Regions from separate parts of the Halomonas sp. GXIMD04776 genome, predicted to be linked through region 1. Evidence: predicted binding sites of a transcription regulator. Region 1 holds the regulator's gene; each other region holds the start of a gene.
What was found. Region 1 encodes LexA, which represses DNA repair genes until DNA is damaged. Its sites were predicted from a motif close to TACTGTNTANNTANACAGTA; they were not measured.

Region 1 (3,103 bases):
GCGTCACGCCCCTGCGTAAGCGCTGCACACGACCACCTTCTTGATCGATGCCCAGCAATATCTCGGGACGCAGCTTGCGAATGGACGCGCACAACTTGATGACCTGTTCAGCATCGACAATATTGCGTGCAAACAGGATGACGCCCCCAACTTCCGGTCGTGACAGCAATTTGCGCTCTTCACGGGACAGTGCGACGCCTTCAAGATCCAGCATCACCGGACCGAGTGGTTGGGTCATGATCGAGTTCCTCTGCATGAAGGGGGCTGATTCTAGAACAAAGACCGACATCACAACAGACGCTTTGGTCGCTACGAATCTACTTCATCCGTGCCGATCACACCGGCGCCGGATGAACAGCCTGGGGCAATGGCGCATTCATGCCGGCCACCACCACGGGCCCCAAGCGGTGGATCAGATCGCGCACGCTGACCTGCTCACCGTAATCCTTGGCAGCGATGTCGCGCAGCGCATCGAGTCCCGACAGAGTAAAGATCACCGTGCCCAGCATGAAATGCAACCGCCAGAAGCGCTCGGCGTCCGGTAATTCGGGGGTGGCGCGACGTACGAGTTCGGTAAAGCGCGTAAAGACACTACCGTAATGCTGCTGAATATAGCGCCGCAGATGCCCCTGGGCCTGGGTATAGGCCAACCCCAGCAGACGAATGAACACCTTCAGACTATTGCGCTCTGCCGGCACCTCCAGCACCGTGCGCGCCATGCTCTCGAGCAATACCTCAAGCGGAATGGGCTGAGCGCCATATTCGATTTCAAGCCTGTCCAGTGTCTTGTGAAAGCGCTCGGTGAAGGGATCGAGATAGCGCGCGAATACCGCCTGAATCAAGGCCTTCTTGGAACCGAAATGGTAGTTCACCGCCGCCAGATTGACCTTGGCCTTGCTGGTGATGGTGCGCAGTGAAGTCTCGGCAAATCCGCGCTCGGCAAACAGCACTTCAGCGGTATCGAGAATACGCGTTACGGTATCGGTCTGGTTCATGCAGGATCTCTTGGACTGATAAACGCCTGTTTTAAACATCGTCATAATCTCCTCAGACTACTCAATCACGACCACCGACGCTATTACACCGCTAACGATCGATTTCCAACGCCTGTATTACTGGATACAATCCCATGCTGTATACTTGCACAAACCACCAGTGGTAATCGCGGAGATTCCATGACCCGTCCCCTCACCCCCCGTCAACAGAATGTCTATGACTTCATCGTCAAGACCATGCAGGAACAGGGCTACCCCCCGACCCGTGCCGAAATTGCTCGAGCGCTGGGCTTTCGTTCGCCCAACGCCGCAGAGGAACATCTACGAGCGCTGAGCAAGAAAGGCGTGATCCGCATGATTCCCGGCACATCCCGAGGCATTCGTCTCGCCCAACCGGAAAACGACGATCATCCTGCCGAGACCGGCCAAGGCTTGCCTGTCATCGGCGAAGTCGCCGCGGGTAGTCCGATGCTGGCCGCCGCCCATATCGATCGTTACTGTCCTCTGCCCGCAGATTATTTCACCCCCCATGCCGACTATCTCTTGCGTGTGCGCGGGCTCTCCATGCGCGATATCGGCATTCTCGAAGGCGATCTTTTGGCGGTACACCGGACCACCCGGGTGCGTGACGGCCAGATCGTCGTGGCCCGCATGGAAGACGATGTTACCGTCAAGCGCATTCAGCGCGACGGCCATCGGGTCTGGTTGCTGCCGGAGAATGCCGACTTCTCACCTATCGAGATCGATCTGCGCCGCGAGCATCTCGAAATCGAGGGAATAGGCGTCGGCGTGATTCGTGGTGGCAATGGCCAAGCCCTCGGCTAATCGTTAGAGGCCCGCGTGCGCAAGATCCTGCATGCCGACTGCGACTGTTTCTATGCCGCCGTGGAGATGCGCGACAATCCGAGCCTGCGCGAGATTCCTCTGGCAATTGGCGGTAGCGCCGATCGACGTGGCGTCATTGCGACCTGCAATTACCCGGCCCGGGCCTTTGGCATTCACTCCGCCATGCCTACGTCCCAGGCAATGCGGCTGTGCCCCGAACTGACGCTGATGCCGGCGGACTTCCCTCGATATCGCGCAGTTTCCGAACGCATTCAGGCGATTTTTTACGAACTGACCCCGCTGGTCGAACCCCTTTCCCTGGACGAAGCCTTCCTGGATGTCAGCGCGGTCACCCGATTCAAGGGCAGTGCCACCTGGATGGCTCGCTGGCTCAAGGATGAGGCCTTGAGACGCACAGGGATCACGCTGTCCATTGGTGTGGCGCCCAGCAAGTTCCTGGCCAAGATCGCCAGTGACTGGGACAAGCCCGATGGGCTCCACGTCATTACTCCCGACGACACCGAATCATTCGTCGCAGCCCTGCCCGTGGGCAAGCTTCACGGCGTCGGCCCTGCCACGGCGACGAAGCTACGTAACATGGGGATTACCACCTGCAGCCATCTACGCGATTGGCCGCTGGAGACCCTGCTCGAGCGTTTCGGCAAGTTCGGCACCCGACTGTATGAACTGGCTCGAGGTCAGGATGACCGCCCGGTCAGGGTCGAGCGCGAGCGTAAATCCGTGAGTGCCGAAAACACCTTCCATCGCGACCTGGCCGGGCTCACCGAGTGCCGAGCCGAACTGCCGGCGCTGATCGAGCGTCTCGGCCAGCGTCTCGAACGGCATGGGAACCCGCCGATCAAGGGCCTGTTCGTCAAGGTACGCTTCAACGATTTCTCCATGACCACGCTGGAAGGCCTGGGCCGTCAAGCATCGACCGAGCGTTTCCTCGCCCTGCTCGATGAGGCCTGGAAGCGCGGTAGCCGTCCGGTACGCTTGCTTGGTGTAGGGGTGCGCCTGGTGCCTGCCGACAGCGCAAGGCAGTTGACTCTGTTCGATGAACAGCAGTAACCCTTACTTCGTATCGATGTAACGATGACTGTCAAAGGTCAGGACCCAGTGAGGGTGATAGACCAGTAACAAACTGAGTATCGTACCGGTGACGAATGCCTCTGAAGGCAACAACAATGGCAGGAATAGAGCATATTCGCCAATCAAGCGCAGCACCTCCGGGTCATTGCTGCCCAACCATATGATCCCGATGGTGCAGATCCCGCTGATCA
Region 2 (3,103 bases), on a different contig from region 1:
CGGTGCCATCTTCTTGCCCTTGACCTCGACCCAGGCATCGCCGTTGTCGGCGCTGGCGATGGTGTAGGGCACCATCTTGATGTCCTTTTGCACGACATCGTCCTGGAAACGACGGCCGATCAGGCGCTTGATAGCATACAGCGTGTTCGTCGGGTTAGTGACTGCCTGACGCTTGGCCGCCTGGCCTACCAGCGTCTCCCCATCGTCGGTGTAGGCGATGATGGAGGGTGTGGTGCGCGCACCTTCAGCGTTTTCAATAACCTTAGGCTTGTCACCGTCCAGTACGGCAACACAGGAGTTAGTCGTCCCAAGATCGATACCAATTATGCGTCCCATATCAATACCTCTAAAAATCGTTGCTTGACTATTTATGGCTTGTGGCGATCTGTAATGTCTTGCCAACCTGCTTTGTCGTCTATCTGGGGGGCTCGAACGCACCTTTCAAGGGGCAAGATCGTATTGATCGTCAAATCATTTATTTCACGGGCTTGCTGACCACCACCATGGCTGGACGGACCAAGCGCCCATTGAGCACATAGCCTTTCTGGATCACCTCCATTACGGTGTTGGGCTCAAGATCACCGTTGGGTACCATGGTCATGGCCTCGTGATACTGCGGATCGAAAGGCTCGCCCTGCGGATCGACGGCCTCGACGCCGAACTTGGCCAGAACATCGAGCTGTAGCTTCAGCGTCATCGAGACTCCTTCCCGGTGCGCCTCGCTGGCATCGTCACCCATGGCCTCGAGTGCCTTTTCAAGGCTGTCGACCACCGGCAGCAGTTCCTTGACGAACTTTTCCAGCGCGAACTTGCGTGCCTTATCCACGTCCTGCTCGGCACGGCGACGCACATTCTGAGACTCCGCCGCGGCTCGCATTGCCTGATCCTTGGCCTCGGCGAGGGATTGTTCGAGTTCCTCAACCCTTGCCGCCAAGGCATCGGCCTCGGGGTCCTCGATGAACTCGGCGCCACTCAGCGTTTCCTCTTCCGCCAGAACCTCCTCGCCGGCATCGGCATCATCGAGTTGTCCTTCGATGGGATCGTCCTGCGGCTCGGCATCCCGCTCGGCACGTTGCATTTCCTCATCGATTGGCGTCTGTGGATCTTTGGCCATGTCGCTCTCCTGACATCACTGAACGGCCCCTCGGCCGTAAGGGTGGATGATTTGCACCCTATATGGGGGTAACACAGGCAATCTCAAGGCATGACGTTGCGTTGGAATCCTGCGTTGACAACGAAGGATTGAAGAAAGGATAACGGATACTGTATAAACACACAGATATCACCTGAGCGCGTTCTCGCCCATTTCACGGAGGTGACCATGCTCGTACAGCTTGCAATCCGCGATTTTGCCATTGTCGAGCGTCTCGATCTCGATCTGCACGACGGCATGACCGCCATCACCGGCGAAACCGGCGCCGGGAAATCGATCCTGCTCGGCGCACTGGGGCTGTGTCTGGGAGAGCGTGCCGATGCGTGCAGCGTGCGTCATGGCACCAAACGCGCCGATCTCAGTGCACGTTTCGATATTGACAGACTGCCCGCCGCCAAGGCCTGGCTTGAAGCGCGGGAACTACCTGCAGACGACTGTCTGCTGCGCCGGGCTCTTGCCGCCAATGGTCGTTCCAAGGCCTGGATCAACGGCCAGCCCTGCACGGTGGGGGATCTCAAGTCCCTGGGCGAACATCTGATCGAGATTCATGGTCAGCATGCCCACCAGGCCCTACTGCAGGAAGAGACTCACCTGCGCCTGCTCGATGATTTCGCCAACCAAGGTGAAGCCGTTGCCGAGCTCGGCGCCATCTTCCGTCATTGGCAAGAATTGAGGCGCCGGTTAAAGCGCCTGGCCGACAGTGGCGACGAGATTCAGGCTCGTCGCCAGCTGCTGCGCTACCAGGTCGAGGAGCTGGATCAACTGGCACTTGCCGAGGATGAACTCGGGACCCTGGAACAGGAGCAGGCAGTTCTGGCCCACGCCGAGGAGACCCTGCGCGAAACCCGGCTCGCCGTAGACTGCTGCGATCACGACGAAGGTGGCGCATTGACGCTACTTCATCAGGCTCTGGCACGCATTGAAGGCTTACCAGGCGCGGAGCACGGGCCATTGGCCGAGGCTCGCAGCATGCTCAACGATGCACAGATCCAGATCGAAGAGGCCGCTCGAGAACTGCACCACTTCATCGATCATACCGAACTCGATCCCGAGCGCCTGGCCCAGGTCGAAACGCGTCTCGGAGAAGTGCACCGCATCGCACGCAAGCACCATGTCATGCCCGAGGAGTTGGTCGAACTGCAGCAGCGTCTGCGCAGCGAACTCGATTCCCTGGAAGGCAACGAGCATGACCTAGACGCCTTGACCACCGAGATCGAAGCCAACCGGGATGCCTATCGCTCCAAGGCCCGGGCCATCAGTGAAAAACGGCGTCAGGCAGCCATCGCCTTCGGCAAGGAAGTTCAGGATCAACTGGGCTTTTTGGCCATGGGCAAAGCACATTTCGACATCGACGTAACGTCCCACGACACACCACAGCCCAGCGGCCTGGATACGGTACGCTTCTTGATCAGCGCCAACCCCGGCCAGCCGGCCCGACCGTTGTCCAAGGTCGCCTCCGGCGGGGAGCTGTCGCGCATCAGCCTGGCGATACAGGTAGTCGCTGCCAGCCATAGCACCATCGCGACACTGGTCTTTGACGAAGTGGATGTAGGGGTGTCTGGCGCGACCGCCGAGATCGTGGGTCAGCTCTTGCGCCGCTTAGGCCAGTCCGGTCAGGTCATGACCGTGACCCATCTTCCTCAGGTGGCCGCTCAGGCGCATCAACATCTGCATATCGAGAAACAAGCCACGGAGGACATGACTCTGACGCAGATGGCCACCCTCGACGAGGCGGGTCGTGTCAAGGAACTGGCGCGTATGCTGGGGGGCGTGCATCTCTCGGATCGTACTCTGGCCCATGCCCGGGAAATGCTGGACGCCAGTCAGCACGCTCACCATTGATGCCCGCAAAATTGATACCCACAAACTGAAACGCCAGCCCCGGTCGGGACTGGCGTTTCGATATTCGAGGCGAAAAATAACAAGAAACTATTCAGGACCGTAACGAGC
Region 3 (3,103 bases), on a different contig from region 1:
CGATGGCTTGTCATACCACGAAAAGACGCCACCCGGGGGCCGTCGCGAGGCGAACTAGTATAACGCAGTCGTCAAATGACTAAAGGGGGCAGGTATTGGATTACAAAAGATTATCCCAGGCATGGGAAAGGGCGTGACGGGACTGCTCGAAATCGAAACCACGCCCAGCGAGAAAACGCTCCCTGCGGGCGCGCTCCCGGGGCGTACTGCCAGGCCCTTCAAATCGCTTGGCCAAGACTTCGCAGGCAAGACTGAACCAGTCGAGCTCACCTGCGGCATCGGCTTCCGCCAAGGTTGCACGGATCAGTTCTCGATCGACACCCCGCTCGCCTAGCTCGGCACGCACCTTGAGAGGCCCTTGCCCGCGAGCAATATGCGAACGCAGGAATATCTCAGCGAAACGCGCATCGGACTGCAATCCCTCGCTAGCCAAAGCGTCCAGACTTTCGGCAATATCGTCGCTTGCATGGCCCTTGGCAGCCAACCGCCTTTCCAGCTCGACGCGAGAATACTCGCGCCGCGCCAACAGGCGAATGGCATCATCCCGGGCGGACACGCCACCACTGGCTGTGCTCGCTGCACCCGTAAAGAGGCCAGACATGCTTAGAACAAACCGTCTTCGCTGTCTTCGCTCGTGGCGGCAGTGGCCTCGGGCTCGGCTTCCTTACCTTCCTTGTTTTCAGCGGTCCTGGGTTCCGGCGCGCTCAACAGTTGACCACGAATGCCGCTTTCGATCTCATCCATGACCGCCGGGTTGTCCTCGAGGAACTGCGCCGCATTGGCCTTGCCCTGGCCGATCTTGTTGCCCTGATAGCTGTACCAGGCACCGGCCTTATCGACCAGCTTGCACTGCACGCCCAGATCCACAACCTCTCCGGCGTGATAGATGCCTTTGCCGTAAAGGATCTGGAACTCGGCTTGGCGGAACGGTGGCGCCACCTTGTTCTTGACCACCTTCACGCGGGTCTCGTTACCGGTGACCTCATCGCCGGCCTTGACCGAGCCGGTACGGCGAATGTCTAGACGTACGCTGGAGTAGAACTTCAGCGCGTTGCCGCCGGTGGTGGTTTCCGGGCTGCCAAACATCACACCGATCTTCATGCGGATCTGGTTGATGAACACCACCATGCAGTTGGCGTTCTTGATGTTGCCGGTGATCTTGCGCAGCGCCTGAGACATCAGGCGGGCCTGCAGGCCGACATGAGAATCGCCCATTTCGCCTTCGATCTCCGCCCGGGGCGTAAGGGCCGCCACGGAATCGATAATGATCACATCGACGCCACCGGAACGTACCAGCATGTCGCAGATTTCCAGTGCCTGCTCGCCGGTATCCGGCTGGGAAACCAGTAGATCATCGAGATTGACGCCGAGCTTCTCGGCATAGCTCGGGTCAAGGGCGTGCTCGGCATCGATAAAGGCACAGGTCTTACCTTGCTTTTGTGCCTGAGCGATGACCGACAGCGTAAGGGTGGTCTTGCCCGAGGATTCCGGTCCGAAGATCTCGACGACACGGCCCAGCGGTAGCCCGCCGATCCCCAAGGCGATATCCAGCCCCAGGGAGCCGGTGGATACAGAGGGCATGATGACCCGGGGCGTGTCGCCCAGACGCATCACGGTGCCTTTGCCGAATTGACGCTCGATCTGCGAAAGCGCCGCATTGAGGGCTTTTGAACGATTGTCGTCCTGTGCCATGGATGTCTCCCGATACGATTACTGTATGATTGACCAGTATTATGCCGTAAAAAAAATCACGCGCCTACTCCTGCAGACACGGATATCGGCTATTTTTCGTCGCCGTCGTCGCTATTTTTCAAGCCAGTCAATGAGTCCTTCAAGCGCCACTCGCACCGCCTGATGACGCACCTGCAGACGATCTCCTTCAAATACGTGCCGCTCGGCATGCTGACGCGAGGCATCGCCCCAGGCAAACCACACGGTACCCACCGGTTTTTCGTCGCTGCCACCATCGGGGCCTGCAATGCCACTGACCGCCACTCCGATATCGGCACCACTTTCGAGACAGGCGCCCTTGACCATGGCTTCCACCGTCTCCTGACTGACGGCGCCGTAGCCTTCAAGCATCGACTTGGACACCTTCAGCAAGCGCATTTTGGAGACGTTGGCATAGGTTATGTAGCCGGTCTCGAAGTAATCCGAGCTACCAGCGATATCAGTGATCGCCGCGGCAACACCGCCGCCGGTGCAGGACTCCGCTGTGGTCACCGTCGCTGTTTGACGGCGGCAGGCGTCGCCCAGGCGTTCACTTAGCTTCAATAATTCCTCTTCGTACACCATGAGGCTACCTCATACTCACGAGCGCGGATGATACGCGTAGGATAGCGGTATTTGCGGACGTTTAAAGCCGCCGGCCGAGTCGTGTTCGATTTCGGGAACTTCACCGCATCTCTTCGCCCGTAGAAAACTCCCGCAGGACCTGCCGGCATCCCGGCCCGACACCTTCACCGGTACCCGGCTCGATCCAGGGCAGGATCGCCAGCGGTGGCGCGATGACCGCCCCCAGTACCGAGAGCACGCCCCGGGCCACGAGTTCCCGGGACACCACCTCCACCTTGGGCTCGCTCAGCAGCCCCTGGAGTTTCACCGGCGAATCGGAGGCCAACAGACTGGGGTCCTTGGGGTGCGCCTCGAATACCAGATCGAGGCGTTCGTCACCCAGGTCGATCGAGCCGCCACCGGTCAGGTTGCTATCCGCGGTACCGATAAAGAACTGCTCGACCACCACCTCGCCTCGAGTTGCATCGAGCCGAGTATAGGCGCACTGCATGGGCACTTTGTCGGAATCCACCAGGGTCCCTATCAGCGCCTCGGCCAGATCGAGTCCCAGGGCTTCGATGACCAACATGTCTAGGCGCCCGCTGGACATGGCCAGTTCCAGATTGCCATCCAGCCCCGCCATTACCTCATCCAGGGAGTTGCCACGAAAGCGCACTTTCCCCTGCCCGCCAATGGTACCGGCGGAGTCCCTGGCGATGTCGGACAACTCGACCTTGCGTAGCAAGGGTTTCAAGTTGATACGCCGCAGGGAAAGATCGAGACTGCCGTCGAGGGGCGCTTTCCGGGCATCCATACGCAACTGCGTAAT
Region 4 (3,103 bases), on a different contig from region 1:
CGGTGAAATTACCATTGCCGCAGTAAAGCTCCACCAGATCGCCTTGCTGACTGCCTCGGGTCACCTCTCGTGCCCAGGACAGCATCTTGCGACCGACCTCTGCATTGGGTTGGGTGAAACTGTTTTCCACCTGTTGATAGACGAACTCGCGATCATCATCCAACGCCAGTCGTTCCCAGACATGGTCGCGTTCGAGCACGCGTCGCTGTTTGCGGGCACGACCGATGATCATGACGTTCAAGCGCTCTTGCAGGGCCCGCGCCTTTTGCTCCCAGGTATCATCCAGGGGACGGTGATAGATCAGGGTGATGAGCGCTTCACCGGCCAGGGTGGTCAGAAACTCTACCTGAAACAGCTTGCGTCGCAGCACGGTATCGCCTCGCAACGCCTCGATCAGCTGCGGCATCAGCTCATTGATGCGCCGGCTCGCGACGGGATACTGGTCGAGTCGAACAATCTTTTTACTGCCCAGGTCGGCAGGATCGACCTCGAACATGGCGTAGAACAGATCGTCGCCCTCATGCCACAGACGAAATTCACAGCGCTGGCGAAAGTGGCTGGGCGGCGAGGCAAAGACCTCCAGCGGCGGCGGATGGAGATGAGCGAAACGCCGCGTGATGGTGTCACGCTTGGCTTTCAACTGCTGGGGGTAGTGTTCAGGTTCGACAACGGGGATGGCCACGAGGTCTCCTCGACAAAATGACAAATGATGACGTCACTCCAGAGGCAAAGGCGCCGACAATGCCTGTAAAATCTGCGGTGAGTCAAAGCCATGAGCCTTTAGTGCCTTGGTCAGCGCCGGCCCCGGGGCGCTGGCCCAGGCCGGCCCGGTTTCACTGGCATGCTCGATCGAGGTCACGACACTTTCGACACGTCGAGCAATTGCATCTCCCGAATCGATCCAGGTGATCGGACGTGGGGCACAGGCATTCAATTCGTCACGCAACAGCGGAAAATGGGTACAGCCCAGCACCACGGTATCGAGCTCGCCAACGACCCAGAACGGTGCCAACTCGCGGTCTATCTCGACGATGTCCACTCTTTCGCCGCGAAGCTTGCGCTCGGCTTGAACCACCAAGGTATCCGCAGCCACCCGGATGATGCGACAGTGTGCGGCGAAATCACGTATCAGGGTATCGGTATAGGGCCGACGAACCGTCGCCGAGGTCGCGAGCAAACCGAAGGTAGCGCTACGTGTCGCCCTCGCCGCGGGCTTGATGGCCGGTACCGTACCGATCACGGGAATGCTCAGACGGGCACGCAGCTCGCGCAGTGCCAGAGTACTGGCGGTGTTACAGGCGACCACCAGGGCACTGGCGCCACTCGCCGCTACCGCGGCGCAGCAGACATCTGCGATGCGTGCCACCAGCCAGGCATCCGGCTTGGTGCCATAGGGCAGCATGGCGTTGTCGCAGACATAGGCCAGCGCCGCCCGAGGCAGCCGTTGACGCAGGGCGGCGGCGACCGACAGGCCGCCGACGCCGGAATCGAAGACAAGAATCGGACCGCTCATCGAGCACTCTTTCTGAAAACGTTTGCCTACTGCCCTTCGCTTCCTTCAAGCAGATAGCGCGTATTCTAACGTATCACGAGGGTAAAGATCGTTCATGAATCCCTGGAAAGCCCGGGGCCCGATATTGAGTTGCATACGGCTATAAAACGATCTCCCCACTGGCATACCAGATCTCGCTGGGCGGCATTGCTCAACTCCTAAAAATGCTCAGCCCTACCGTCGCTCACGGCGCCTTGAAGGAACCTGATTCACCACTGAACTCGCTCGTATGCACCCGATAATACCCATGGAGCTTGCCGACAGAACAAATACTGGTTATTTTTACAGTATACATTCGCCGACACTTGTTACCCTTGGAGAATCATATGGGCATCAGCCATTTCGCCGACACCTTGTCCCATACAGCAATGCCTCTCTCGCAATCCGTAGAACGTCGAGGCGCCAGCGGCTTTCCCTCACCGGCGGACGATTACCAGGAAGCCCCGCTGGACCTCAATCAGCACTTGATCCCTCATCCCGCCTCGACCTTTTTCATGCGAATAACGGGCAATAACCTGAAAAGTGTCGGCTTTCACGACGGCGACCTGCTGATCGTCGACCGTTCCTGCACCGCCGCGGCCGGTCATTGGGTGGTGGCCGTCATCGATGGCGAGCTGGCGCTGTATCAGCTGGAGGGTCAGGGGTCGCGCTGGTGGTTGCGCGGCGGCGATAACCGACAGGCGCGCCTGCCACTGGAAGACCACAACGACTGCCGACTGTGGGGGCTGGTCTGCCATGTCATCCATGATTGCAGTAGGACAGGCTGAGCATGTACGCCCTCATCGATTGCAACAACTTCTTCGTCAGCTGTGAGCGACTGTTCGACCCCCGACTGGAAGGCATGCCGGTTGGTGTGCTGTCGAACAACGATGGCTGCGTGATCGCCCGCTCCGAAGAACTCAAGACACTGGGGGTGGCCATGGGCATGCCGGCGCACCAGATTCCCCCTGCCCAGCGCAAAAGACTTGTACTCAAGTCGTCCAACTATGCGCTTTATGGCGATCTTTCGGGGCGGGTGCAGCGTGTCCTGTCCCAGTGCGTGCCGGCCCTGGAACCCTATTCCATCGACGAGTGCTTTCTTGATCTGCGCGGTCTGAGTGGTGATCTTGAGACACTGGGGCACGACCTGGTACGAACCGTGGAGCGTCATGTGGGTTTGCCCGTGTCGCTGGGTATTGCCCCGACCCGCACCTTGGCCAAGCTGGCCAATCATCAGGCCAAACGCATGTCGAGCCGGCCCCAGGTCTGTGTCTGGCCCGATGCCGCCGCATCCGAACTCGATCACCGTTTGCGCCAGCTGCCCGTCAAGGCCGTATGGGGCATCGGTGCACGGCTGGCATTGCAACTGACGGATCTGAACATCGGCAACGCAGCGGCCCTGCGTGATGCACCCGAGTCCTGGCTGCGCAAGCGTTTCAATGTGGTGGTGGCGCGAACGGCTAGTGAGCTCAAGGGAACGCCCTGCCTGGACGCCCAGGATCTGGATACGCCACGGCGTAGCATCCTGTGTTCCCGTTCCTTCGGTCGCCTGCTGAACGATCGCGAGCAACT

Region 2: a site for LexA is predicted at 1,262-1,281, ahead of recN (DNA repair protein RecN). Genes of this name have one in related genera too.
Region 3: a site for LexA is predicted at 1,712-1,731, ahead of recA (recombinase RecA). Genes of this name have one in related genera too.
Region 4: a site for LexA is predicted at 1,823-1,842, ahead of ACPF7Z_RS11985 (LexA family protein). Genes of this name have one in related genera too.

Annotation. Positions count from the first base shown of each region.
Region 1 is NZ_JBNCAN010000007.1:138,209-141,311, reverse strand. Features, by position in the region: gene nagZ (beta-N-acetylhexosaminidase) at 1-238, opposite strand, end outside; gene ACPF7Z_RS06720 (TetR/AcrR family transcriptional regulator) at 336-995, opposite strand; gene lexA (transcriptional repressor LexA) at 1,176-1,820, shown strand; gene dinB (DNA polymerase IV) at 1,836-2,891, shown strand; gene ACPF7Z_RS06705 (energy-coupling factor ABC transporter permease) at 2,895-3,103, opposite strand, start outside.
Region 2 is NZ_JBNCAN010000026.1:52,159-55,261, forward strand. Features, by position in the region: gene dnaK (molecular chaperone DnaK) at 1-336, opposite strand, end outside; gene grpE (nucleotide exchange factor GrpE) at 476-1,114, opposite strand; gene recN (DNA repair protein RecN) at 1,322-2,995, shown strand.
Region 3 is NZ_JBNCAN010000006.1:129,039-132,141, reverse strand. Features, by position in the region: gene ACPF7Z_RS05815 (regulatory protein RecX) at 101-601, opposite strand; gene recA (recombinase RecA) at 604-1,692, opposite strand; gene ACPF7Z_RS05805 (CinA family protein) at 1,804-2,295, opposite strand; gene ACPF7Z_RS05800 (AsmA family protein) at 2,396-3,103, opposite strand, start outside.
Region 4 is NZ_JBNCAN010000016.1:36,245-39,347, forward strand. Features, by position in the region: gene trmA (tRNA (uridine(54)-C5)-methyltransferase TrmA) at 1-682, opposite strand, end outside; gene murI (glutamate racemase) at 716-1,513, opposite strand; gene ACPF7Z_RS11985 (LexA family protein) at 1,879-2,319, shown strand; gene ACPF7Z_RS11990 (Y-family DNA polymerase) at 2,322-3,103, shown strand, end outside.